Prochlorococcus marinus str. MIT 0919: one gene and its partner. The protein of the gene in region 1 binds, or shares a complex with, the protein of each later gene. Links are inferred from orthologs where the notes say so. Each region holds a gene or a part of one and is shown on either strand. Other genes may lie near its edges.

Region 1 (5,106 bases):
CTTCTTCTACATCATGACGAGGTCGCTTTAAGCGATATTCACTGCCTATGAAATGAAGCTCTAGCTTGCCAGTGTAATCAGTTATCGGGGAGAAGTTCTCCAACTCCTCAATTAAGCCTTTTTCCAAAAACCACTTAAAACTTGCTCGCTGCACCTCAACCAGATCAGGCAGGTGTGTAGCGGTCTTAGCGACCTGAATCGCGCTTCTACTCATGCGAGAACCTGCGGTTAATAGGGTGAATTGATAGCTGGACTGAAAAGTTTGGTCTTCAAGCCGGTTAATCAAAGAGCAAAAGTACCCATGTACTCCTTCACAAAATGAGGGAGCTAATTGACATCAATGACTCAGTAAACGCGGTTGAAAATTGCGAAATTCGACAAACCTCTGAAAAGGAGGACCATTCTTTTCTAAAAAAGGCACAGTAAACCTGCACCAAGACCAGGACAATTCTAGATATTACACTTGGATGATTTTTTTATCCACTAAAAATCTGTATTAGAGCAAATTAAACAATTTCTTAGCATTAGCAGTACTTTGATTTGCGATCGATATCAGGGTTTCCTCTCTTAGTTCAGCGAGCTTTTTAGCCACCTCTGCAACATAGGCCGGTTCATTGCGTTTCCCTCTCCAAGGAACAGGTGCTAAGAAAGGGCAATCTGTTTCAATTAAAAATCGATCTTGAGGTACTCTTCGAGCACAATCATGAGTTTCTTGGGCTTTAGGGAAAGTTACCAATCCACTAAAACTAATGTAAAAACCTAGATCTACAAAACTTGCCATCTCTGTGGAGCTCCCAGCCCAACAATGCATTACTCCTCTTGGGCACTTATCAGAATCTTTTAATTCAGAAAGCAAGGTGATCATTGGGTCAGCAGAGTCTCTACAGTGAATGATTACGGGCAAATCTAATTCATTAGCTAAAAGCAATTGAGGTCGCAGTATATTTAACTGTTCCTGAAGATTTTTATCTCTAAAAAGATCTAATCCCAGTTCTCCAATAGCTACGACTCTAGGGTCATCAATTGCAGCTTTGCGCAGAACATTGATGCTTTTATCACTCCAAGATTTCGTGTCAAGCGGATGAACACCTACTGAGTAATTTAACTCTGGGAAACGATCAGCCAATGCACGAATTGCTGGGATCTCAGCAGTTTCTACACAAGCATGAATAAGGTTCGTAACTCCGGCATTTCTCCACCTTTCTGAAACCTCATCCAAGTCTTTCTCAAAATTCTTAAATATAAGGTGACAATGGCTATCTATAAAAGAGTAATTAGTCATTTACTGAAAGCTTTATTTTCATTTTTCTCTATCCAAACAAGGATAAAGGGTGGAGATCCCTGTAATTCAATTATTTACTACTGGTTCAATTGCTTTTTTTACCGCAGCACTTAAACGAGACTTTTGATTTGCACCTGCATTGCTATGTAAGACCCCTCTCTTAACAGCTTTGTCAATTTTACTGAATGCATCATTCATGCTTTTTTGGACATCTACTTTGGCTTGTTCCCCTGGCTTGTTCATATAAGTACCACATGATGCAAAGCATTTCTTCATCAAAGTCCTTATTGCAGACCTATAGGATCTGTTTTGTAAACGATTGCGCTCTGCAACCTGTATTCGCTTTTTAGCTGAATTGGTATTTGCCACTGCGGCCAAATAGTTTTGATTTAGCTTTCTACATTACCTCAACAAGCTAATAAAAAAAAATCTTACAGAGATACAAGACAATTAAAGCCTCTAGGCTTTAGTTTGATAATAGAGTTCAGGTTAGAAAACTTGGCTGAGTCAAGCCAAATACTATCCTTCGCCACTGATTTCCAGGCAGCAATGACTGCTCTGGAAAGAATATCCAATAGAACAAGAGGAGATAAGCAAAAGCAAGCTGCACGAACTGTAGAAAAAATTCTTGAAGATATTAAAGATCACGGAGACAAATCTTTGTCTCATTACACATTGCAATTTGATGGATTTGATCCTGATCCTCTAGCAGTTACAAATGAGGAAATTGACCAAGCGTGGAAACTAACTCCACAGCCATTACAAGAAGCACTATCAATTGCCAAAAGTCGTATAGAAAGCTTCCATAAAAGCCAAGTTCCAAAAAATATTCTTCTTAAAGGAAAGTTTGGAGAGAAGCTTGGCAGAAGATGGAAACCAGTTCAAAGAGCTGGGATTTATGTGCCTGGTGGCAGAGCTTCATATCCAAGCACAGTATTAATGAATGCTATTCCTGCTTACGTGGCAGGGGTTGACGAGATAATTATGTGTTCTCCAGCACACTCGGATGGGATTATCAATAAAACCGTTTTAGCAGCTGCTTCTTTGGTGGGTATCAAAAAAGTTTTTCGTGTTGGAGGATCGCAAGCAATTGGAGCTATGGCTTATGGCACTGAAACCATTCCGAAAGTTAATGTAATAAGTGGTCCTGGTAATTTGTATGTAACTTTGGCCAAAAAATATGTTTATGGAGAAGTTGGAATTGATGCACTTGCAGGCCCTAGTGAAGTATTAATCATTGCAGATGGTAGCGCTGATATTGACTTTATAGCCGCAGATTTACTAGCTCAAGCAGAGCATGATCCATTAGCTGCAACTATTTTATTAACAACAGATAAACGTTTATCTGACAATATCGATCAGGCCATACTGGATCAGCTTAATCAACACCCAAGAGCAGAAATATGTCTTACCGCACTGAAGGAATGGGGTCTAAAAGTTCTTTGCAATGATATTGAAACTTGTATTAATTTAAGCAATTATTTTGCTCCTGAGCATCTTGAATTATTAATAGAAAAGCCTTATCAATATGAAAATAAAATAATTAATGCTGGAGCAATTTTCTTAGGTCCTTTAAGCCCAGAAGCTGTTGGAGACTATATTGCAGGACCCAATCACACCTTACCAACTTCAGGGACTGCAAAGTTTAGCGGTGCTCTAAGTGTGGAAACTTTCATGAAAAATACATCAATAATTGAATTTAATCAAAGTGCTTTCGAAAATAACAGACAAGCCATTATTGAGCTTGCAAACAGCGAAGGTCTTTATAGTCACGCAAATTCAATAAGGATTAGAAGCTCTAAGTCTTTCGAAGAGAAGTAACAGTAGACTTCCCATTCTGGATTTCCCCTACAAGAACTTCATCTACAAGGTTAACGAATAAGCCATTCTCAAGTACGCCAGGAATATTATTAATTAAAGGCTCTAATGTCTCAGGGCTATGAATGCCATTTTCAAAAGTAACATCTAGCACTAAATTCCCCTGATCAGTAACTATTGGTCCTGCTTTTTTTGTTGCCATTCGCAGATCTGAAGTACCTCCCAATTGTTTTAATTGTTGATCAACCAATTGCCACGCTGAAGGTAAAACTTCAACTGGAAGTTTAAATTCAAGATTTAACTGTTTCACAATCTTGGTTGAGTCAACAACCACAACAAAACGATCTGCTAGCGACGCAACAAGCTTTTCCTGAACATGACAGGCTCCACCCCCTTTGATCAATTGAAATTTAGAATCAACCTCATCTGCTCCATCGATAGCTAAATCAATATGAGATACCGCAGATAAATTTTTCAACGGTATTTGCAATTTAGTTGCTAGAACTTCCCCTTGAAAGGACGTCGTTACTCCAACAATATTTTTCAATTGGCCTGATGAAATTTTTTGTCCTAAAGCCTCAATCATTAATGCCGCAGTTGATCCAGAACCCAGCCCAAGAACCATCCCATCGTTGATTTGATCCACTGCAGCCTCAGCTACAGCCTGTTTCATTTGTGTTTGTAAATCTGCCATCAAAAAAAAAACCTTGGAAGACAGTAGCAAGATTTCTAGCTAATTCCTGGCAAAGCCTCAGGCTTTATAGAAAGTCTTATCTCATGGTTATTTCTTAAGACACTTACAGAAAAAGGAACCCCTATTTCTGATTGCTCAACTTTTTGCAGCAAAGACTCAGGATTAGTTATAGCTTTTTCCTCAGCTGAAATAACCAAATCACCTCTTCGAATGCCTGCACGCTCAGCTGGACTATCAGAAATTACTGATTGAACTAAGGCTCCTTCTCTTTCTGGCAATTGAATCAATGCATTTGGATCTTGATTATGCTCTTTTGCAATTCTTTCATTTAAAGGCACAAGCTGAACTCCTAAATATGGATGCAAGACTTTTCCAGTAGTCAAAAGTTTCTGAGATATTGTTCTTGCCAGGTTGATTGGAATAGCAAATCCAAGGCCAGCTCCTGGTCCAGATCGCACCAAAGTATTAATACCAATAACTTCACCATATTCATTGACTAAAGGGCCTCCAGAATTGCCAGGATTAATTGCAGCATCAGTCTGTATTAAGTCCAATCTCTTATCCGAAAAGCCGAGACTATTAATATTTCTATGCAAGCTGCTGACAATACCAAGTGTAACCGTGCTCTCAAGCCCGTAAGGAGTGCCTAATGCTATGGCCCAATCACCAACTTCAAGAGCTTCTGAATCTCCAAGAGGTGCAGACGTTAATCCAGAAGTATTTTCCAAGCGAACAAGTGCTAAATCTGTAACAGAATCAGTCCCCACCACTTCACCTGCTAAAACATCTCCATAAGGAAGCGTGACGGTTACATTGTCTACTCTTTCAACAACATGAGCATTAGTCAGTATCAAGCCATTGTCATCTATTAAAACTCCTGAGCCTTGACCTCTCTCATGCTCTGGACCAAAGGTTGGCTCACCCAATAAATCTTTTAATAGTGGGTCTAATAACGATGGATCAAATTGCTCACGTTCCACAACCCTTTCCGTATCGATACGAACTACAGCGTGCGCAACGTTTTTAACTGCCTCAGAAACAAAGCTATGTCGATCTTTATCAAAGGATGGTACCTCTCCTAAAACAGGTTGTTGCCATAAGCAAAAAATTAAAACAAGCCATAAAGGCCACTTTCTGATGATCTCCATGATGCTCTCCTACTTACTAACGATCCTGAGTAATGAGTATGGGTATTACTAGGAAATAATGACGAACCTTAATTCTAAATAAAATCAAATCCTATTAAATATAGAAAAAGAAAAGATAATCTATTAGAATTCTTATGCCTGACGGTTTCCTCTGAAATGGAGGC
Region 2 (5,100 bases), 280 kb from region 1 along the record:
GTAGCGGCGCATGGGCCTGGAATGCAAAAGACTTTATAACCTTCGATTTTGGCTGCATTAACAAGTTCTTCTCCTGGGTCGCTTATGCCTGGAAGGCCAGCGTCGCTAATTAAACCAATACTGCTGCCTTCTTCTAAAAAACCAAGTAGTTTTGGGATCCTGCTTTTCGTATTGTGCTTATGAAAGCTAATAAGATTATTTTTAATACTTAGTTTCTTTAAAAGTTGACCACTATAACGAGTGTCCTCGCAGGCAATCAGAGAGACTTTCTGAAGTATTGCTTGTGCTCTTGGTGATAGATCACCAAGATTTCCTATTGGTGTTCCAATTACGTACAAACTTTTTGCTATTGGTTCGGTTTTTTCAATCAAAGTCTTTTTCTAGAAATCCATGAGTTCCCCTAATTTTGTTCTTCCTAATGGAATAAAACTTGAAAACCTTTTAGAAAGTCTTAGATATTTAAGTTGGGGAGCTGCTGATATTTTGATGGCTTATGGTAGAGGCGAAAAGCCTCCATTTGGTTTTCCTGAACATCTGTCTGTTGATGATAAGGGTGATGGACCAGTCTCTTCTGCTGATTTGGCTGTTAATTCTTGGTTGATAGAAGGACTGAAGGCTAATTTCCCTGGTGCTGATTGGATTGTTTTAAGCGAGGAAAATGTAAAAGGTCAATCTGGAGATAACTTTTCTGAAAATAATAACTGGATGTGGGTATTAGATCCTTTGGATGGTACTAAGGATTTTCTTAATGGGACAGGAGAATATGCTGTACATATAGCTCTCTTAAAGAACCTTTCTCCAAAAATAGGAGTTGTTTTGATACCTGAATCAGAAGAACTTTGGTTTGGAATAATTGGTAAGGGCTCTTGGTGTGAAAATCGTTTAGGTGAGAAAAAACTAGCTAATTTCAGCCATCGCAATGAGCTTTGCCAAATGATTCTTTTAGCAAGTAAAACTCATAGGGATAAAAGGCTCTCAAGCTTGATTGAAAAACTTTCTCCTGGAGAAACAAAAGGAGTGGGAAGTGTTGGATGCAAAATTGCAACTATCCTAAGAGGGGATGCTGATTTCTATATTTCTCTCTCAGGTAAAACCTCTCCTAAGGATTGGGATATGGCAGCTCCAGAGGCAGTTTTAAAAGCAGCTGGAGGTAAATTCACCCAAGCAAATGGTCAACCACTTGTATATGGGAAGGAAGGCTTTAATCAAAGTGGGTGTTTAGTTGCTAGCCATGGAGTTAGGCATGATTTTCTTAGCAATCTTATTACTCAAGCACTAAGTATGATTGATAGTTAGATAGAGATTTAATTAATAAAAATCAGATGTTAATTTAATGGTGCAACAGGTGTAGGTGTAGGTTGTGGGTAATTCATCTCATTGCCTTGAGATACTCCCCTTAAAGTTAAATTAATGCGACCTCTATTATCTATTTCTCTAACTCTTACTGTTACTTCATCTCCTACTTTTACGACATCTTCAACTTTCTCAACACGTGCTTCAGATAGTTGAGAAATATGAATCATACCTTCTTTCCCTGGGAGAATTTCTACAAACGCTCCTATAGGAATAATTCGGGTTATTGAGCCGGTAAAGATCTCACCTTCATGAACTTTTCTTGTTAGACCCTCAATGATCTTCTGAGCTTCTTCTGCTGCTACTCCATCATGAGAGGCAATAGTAACTATTCCTCCATCTTCTATATCTATTTTTGTATTTGTTCTTTCAGTTATTCCTTTAATTGTCCTGCCTCCAGGTCCAATTACTGTGCCAATTAGTTCTGGATCAATCCTGAAGCTTAAAAGCCTAGGAGCATGTGGGGATAACGAATCACGAGGTTTGTCGATTGTCTCATTCATTTTTTCAAGAATATGGGTTCTTGCCGGCTTCGCTTGATTTATTGCTTCAGCTATGGTTTTAATTTCTAGACCAGTGATTTTCATATCCATTTGGAGAGCAGTGATGCCCTTTTCTGTTCCAGCTACTTTGAAATCCATGTCACCAAGGAAGTCTTCTATACCTTGAATATCTGTAAGAATTCTTACCTCTTTACCTTCTTTGATTAAGCCCATAGCAGCTCCGCTTACAGGCGCTTTTAATGGGACTCCAGCGTCTAGGAGGGCAATAGTACTTCCACATACTGAGCCCATTGAAGTTGAGCCATTAGAACTTAGGACTTCGCTTACAACTCTAAGTACATAAGGGAAAGATTCTTTGGGTGGTAATACAGGGAATAAAGCTCTTTCGGCAAGAGCACCGTGACCTACTTCTCTACGGCCAGGTGTTCTCATTGGCCTTGTCTCGCCTACAGAATAAGGAGGGAAGTTGTAGTGATGGATATAAGTTTTATCAGAACTAGGATTTAGATCATCCATTTCTTGTGCATCGCTTGGAGTACCTAAGGTTGCAGTTGACAGAACTTGTGTAAGCCCCCTTTGGAACAAGCCAGAACCATGAACTCTTTTTGGCAGTACTCCTGCTGCACAATCGATTTGTCTGACTTCATCTAAAGCTCTTCCATCTACTCTTTTTCCATCTTTAATTATTTGCTCGCGCATAAGCTTTTTCGTTAAACTTTTAAAGCTATTGGATAGTAATTTTGGAGTGGATGAAATAACTTTTTTAACTGCATTATCTTCTTTTAAAGACTCGATTTTTTCGGCCAAGTTTGTTTTAATTTCTTCAAGTTTTGTGTCTCTTTCTTCTTTTGTAAGTTCAAATTTTTTAAGCAACTCTCCAATAGGCTTTCTACAATTCTTTTCTAAATAAGCAGGAATTGTGTCATCTATCTCTTGTTCAAGAGGTTTTTTGTGTTCAATACCACTTTCTTTAAGTATCGATTGCTGCGCTTTGATTAGTTCAGACACAGCCTCATAGCCAAAATCTATTGCTTCTATAACATCTTGTTCGGATAATTGATTTGCTCCTGCTTCGACCATTACAACACCGTCAGGTGTGCCTGCTACCACTAGATCAAGGTCGCCACGCTCAATTTCTCTATAGCTTGGATTTAATACAAAATCGTCTCCTAGCAAGCCAACTCTTACTGCTGCCATTGGACCATAGAATGGTATTTCCGCTAGAAGAGTTGCCATTGATGAGGCAGTTACAGCAAGAACATCTGCTGGCACCCGTTCATCTAAAGAAAGACAGGTTGCGACAACTTGAATATCATCCCTCATCCAATTTGGGAAAAGAGGTCTTAATGGTCGGTCAATTAAACGAGAAATTAAGGTCGCTCGCTCAGGTGGGCGTCCTTCTCTTCGCATGAAGCTTCCAGGTATCCTTCCTGCGGCGTAAAGCCTTTCTTCGTAGTCACAAATGAGAGGTAAAAAGTCTGCTCCTTCCCTGCCTGGGGACTGAGTTGCTGTAACTAAGACTGCGGTATCGCCGCATTCAATTAGTACTGAACCACCTGCTTGAGGGGCATATCTTCCTGTAGTTAGCCGTATTTCCCGACCATCAAAGGAGACCGTTGTTGTCTGACCTTGCACGTTTGCTTATGTCTTTATTATCTACTGACATTGTTGCACTTGATAGGGACTTATTCATTAGAAAAGTTCATATGCTAGCTATTGGGATTGCTAATAAGAAAGCCTTTAATTGGTGAGATCGCCCTTGATCACTTGTTTTTATGCTATGAGAATGCCCTTTAAGAGATAATTTAAATTTTGCTTTTTTGTGGTTACCAACTTGATTTAACGACTCCAGGTAGTTCACCTTTATGTGCTCTTTGTCTTAATTGGTTACGGCAAAGACCAAAATCACGATATACCCCTCTTGGCTTCCCAGTGGCCCAGCAACGGTTCCTCATTCTTGATGGGGCACTATTTCTTGGTAAAGCCTGAATTTTTCTGTGAATTTCTAAGCGCTCCATTGGGTCCTTCGCTGAATGGAACTGATCAAGTAATCTCTTCCTCTTCGCTGAATAACGCTCAACTAGTTTTTTGCGTTTCACATCTCGAGCAATCATCGATTTTTTTGCCATGAAAAATCTTAGTCATCAATATGTTTAAGACTTTACTCCTTCATCTTCTTTATAGCGAGACCAAATATGTGTTATCGATTACTAGCTAGCTCTCTAAATATTGCTAATTGACTAGTATCTCGAATAATAAGAATGATACTCAGGCCCACCAAAAGAAAGAAACCAGACTGCATAAAAGCAAGTTGTATCTTATCTGGAATAGGTTTACCTCTAATTCCTTCAATGACAATTAAGGCAAACTGTCCTCCGTCAAGAATTGGTAAAGGTAAAGAATTTAAAACGGCAAGATTGATTGATATTAATGCAGCGAAAAACATAATCCCAGGTAAACCTTGTTCTGAAAACTGTGCACCAATTTCAACAATTTTTACTGGACCACTAATTTGTTTAGAGGTTGAAGCGAAATCGGTTATAAGACCTTGATAGCCTTTTACAGTTTTTACTAATAAATCCATAAACTGAGCATTAGATTGACTTATGACCTCATTAACACCCTTTGCAGGGCTTCTTGTAGCGCTAATATTTTGTTGTAATTGAGCTCCTATTTTTCCGCTACCAAGATGTTCTGAAGGTGTAATAGTTAAAGTTTTCTTAACACCATTACTTACACTCTCTAATTTTATTAACTGTCCTGGTGATTGTTGAACTTTTTCAACTAATTTCTGAACAGCTTCTTTACCAAAGCCAAGGTCATAACCATTTACACTTAAAACTTGATCTCCCACTTTTAACCCAGCAATGTCTGCAGCTTCTTTCTCTTGAACACCCATTATTAGAACACCCGGATCAGGTTGATTAGGGAGTCCCCATACACTTATTTGACTAAATAATACAAGCCATGCAATTAAAAGGTTCGCTAAAACACCAGCAGAAATGACAAATAATCTTTGATTAATAGGTCTATTGCGAAGAAGGTTTGGGTCTTCTAATGAAATGTTTGATGATTCATCATCGTCAGGGAATGAAACAAAACCACCAAGAGGGAAAGCCCTGATTGAATAAACAATACCTTGGGACTCTTTTTTTAATATTGCTGGTCCAAAACCAATGGAAAATCCACTTACGCGTATTCCTTGTGATCTGGCAGCAAGAAAGTGACCTGCTTCATGAAAAAA

What was found.
Region 2: rpsT (region 1) and rpsN share a complex: the UniProt entries of both Bacillus subtilis proteins name them as parts of the 30S ribosomal subunit. The link is inferred for Prochlorococcus marinus str. MIT 0919 from one-to-one orthologs.

Annotation. Positions count from the first base shown.
Region 1 is NZ_CP114779.1:936,426-941,531, forward strand. What follows is about bases 1-2,999. They hold rpsT (30S ribosomal protein S20), read right to left. Parts: upstream 1,652-2,999; coding sequence 1,349-1,651; downstream 1-1,348. Other genes in these bases: rpoB (DNA-directed RNA polymerase subunit beta), read right to left, coding at 1-214; O5635_RS05270 (TatD family hydrolase), read right to left, coding at 497-1,282; hisD (histidinol dehydrogenase), read left to right, coding at 1,832-2,999. Also shown: more of hisD, read left to right, coding at 3,000-3,103; ribose-5-phosphate isomerase RpiA, read right to left, coding at 3,081-3,794; O5635_RS05290 (trypsin-like peptidase domain-containing protein), read right to left, coding at 3,830-4,942. UniProt on the Bacillus subtilis protein: Binds directly to 16S ribosomal RNA.
Region 2 is NZ_CP114779.1:654,640-659,739, reverse strand. Bases 2,335-5,074 are described here. They hold rpsN (30S ribosomal protein S14), read right to left. Parts: upstream 3,986-5,074; coding sequence 3,683-3,985; downstream 2,335-3,682. Other genes in these bases: rseP (RIP metalloprotease RseP), read right to left, coding at 4,057-5,074; O5635_RS03655 (polyribonucleotide nucleotidyltransferase), read right to left, coding at 2,335-3,491. Outside these bases: rsmI (16S rRNA (cytidine(1402)-2'-O)-methyltransferase), read right to left, coding at 1-371; O5635_RS03660 (3'(2'),5'-bisphosphate nucleotidase CysQ family protein), read left to right, coding at 391-1,296; more of O5635_RS03655, read right to left, coding at 1,326-2,334; more of rseP, read right to left, coding at 5,075-5,100. UniProt on the Bacillus subtilis protein: Binds 16S rRNA, required for the assembly of 30S particles and may also be responsible for determining the conformation of the 16S rRNA at the A site. Non-essential protein.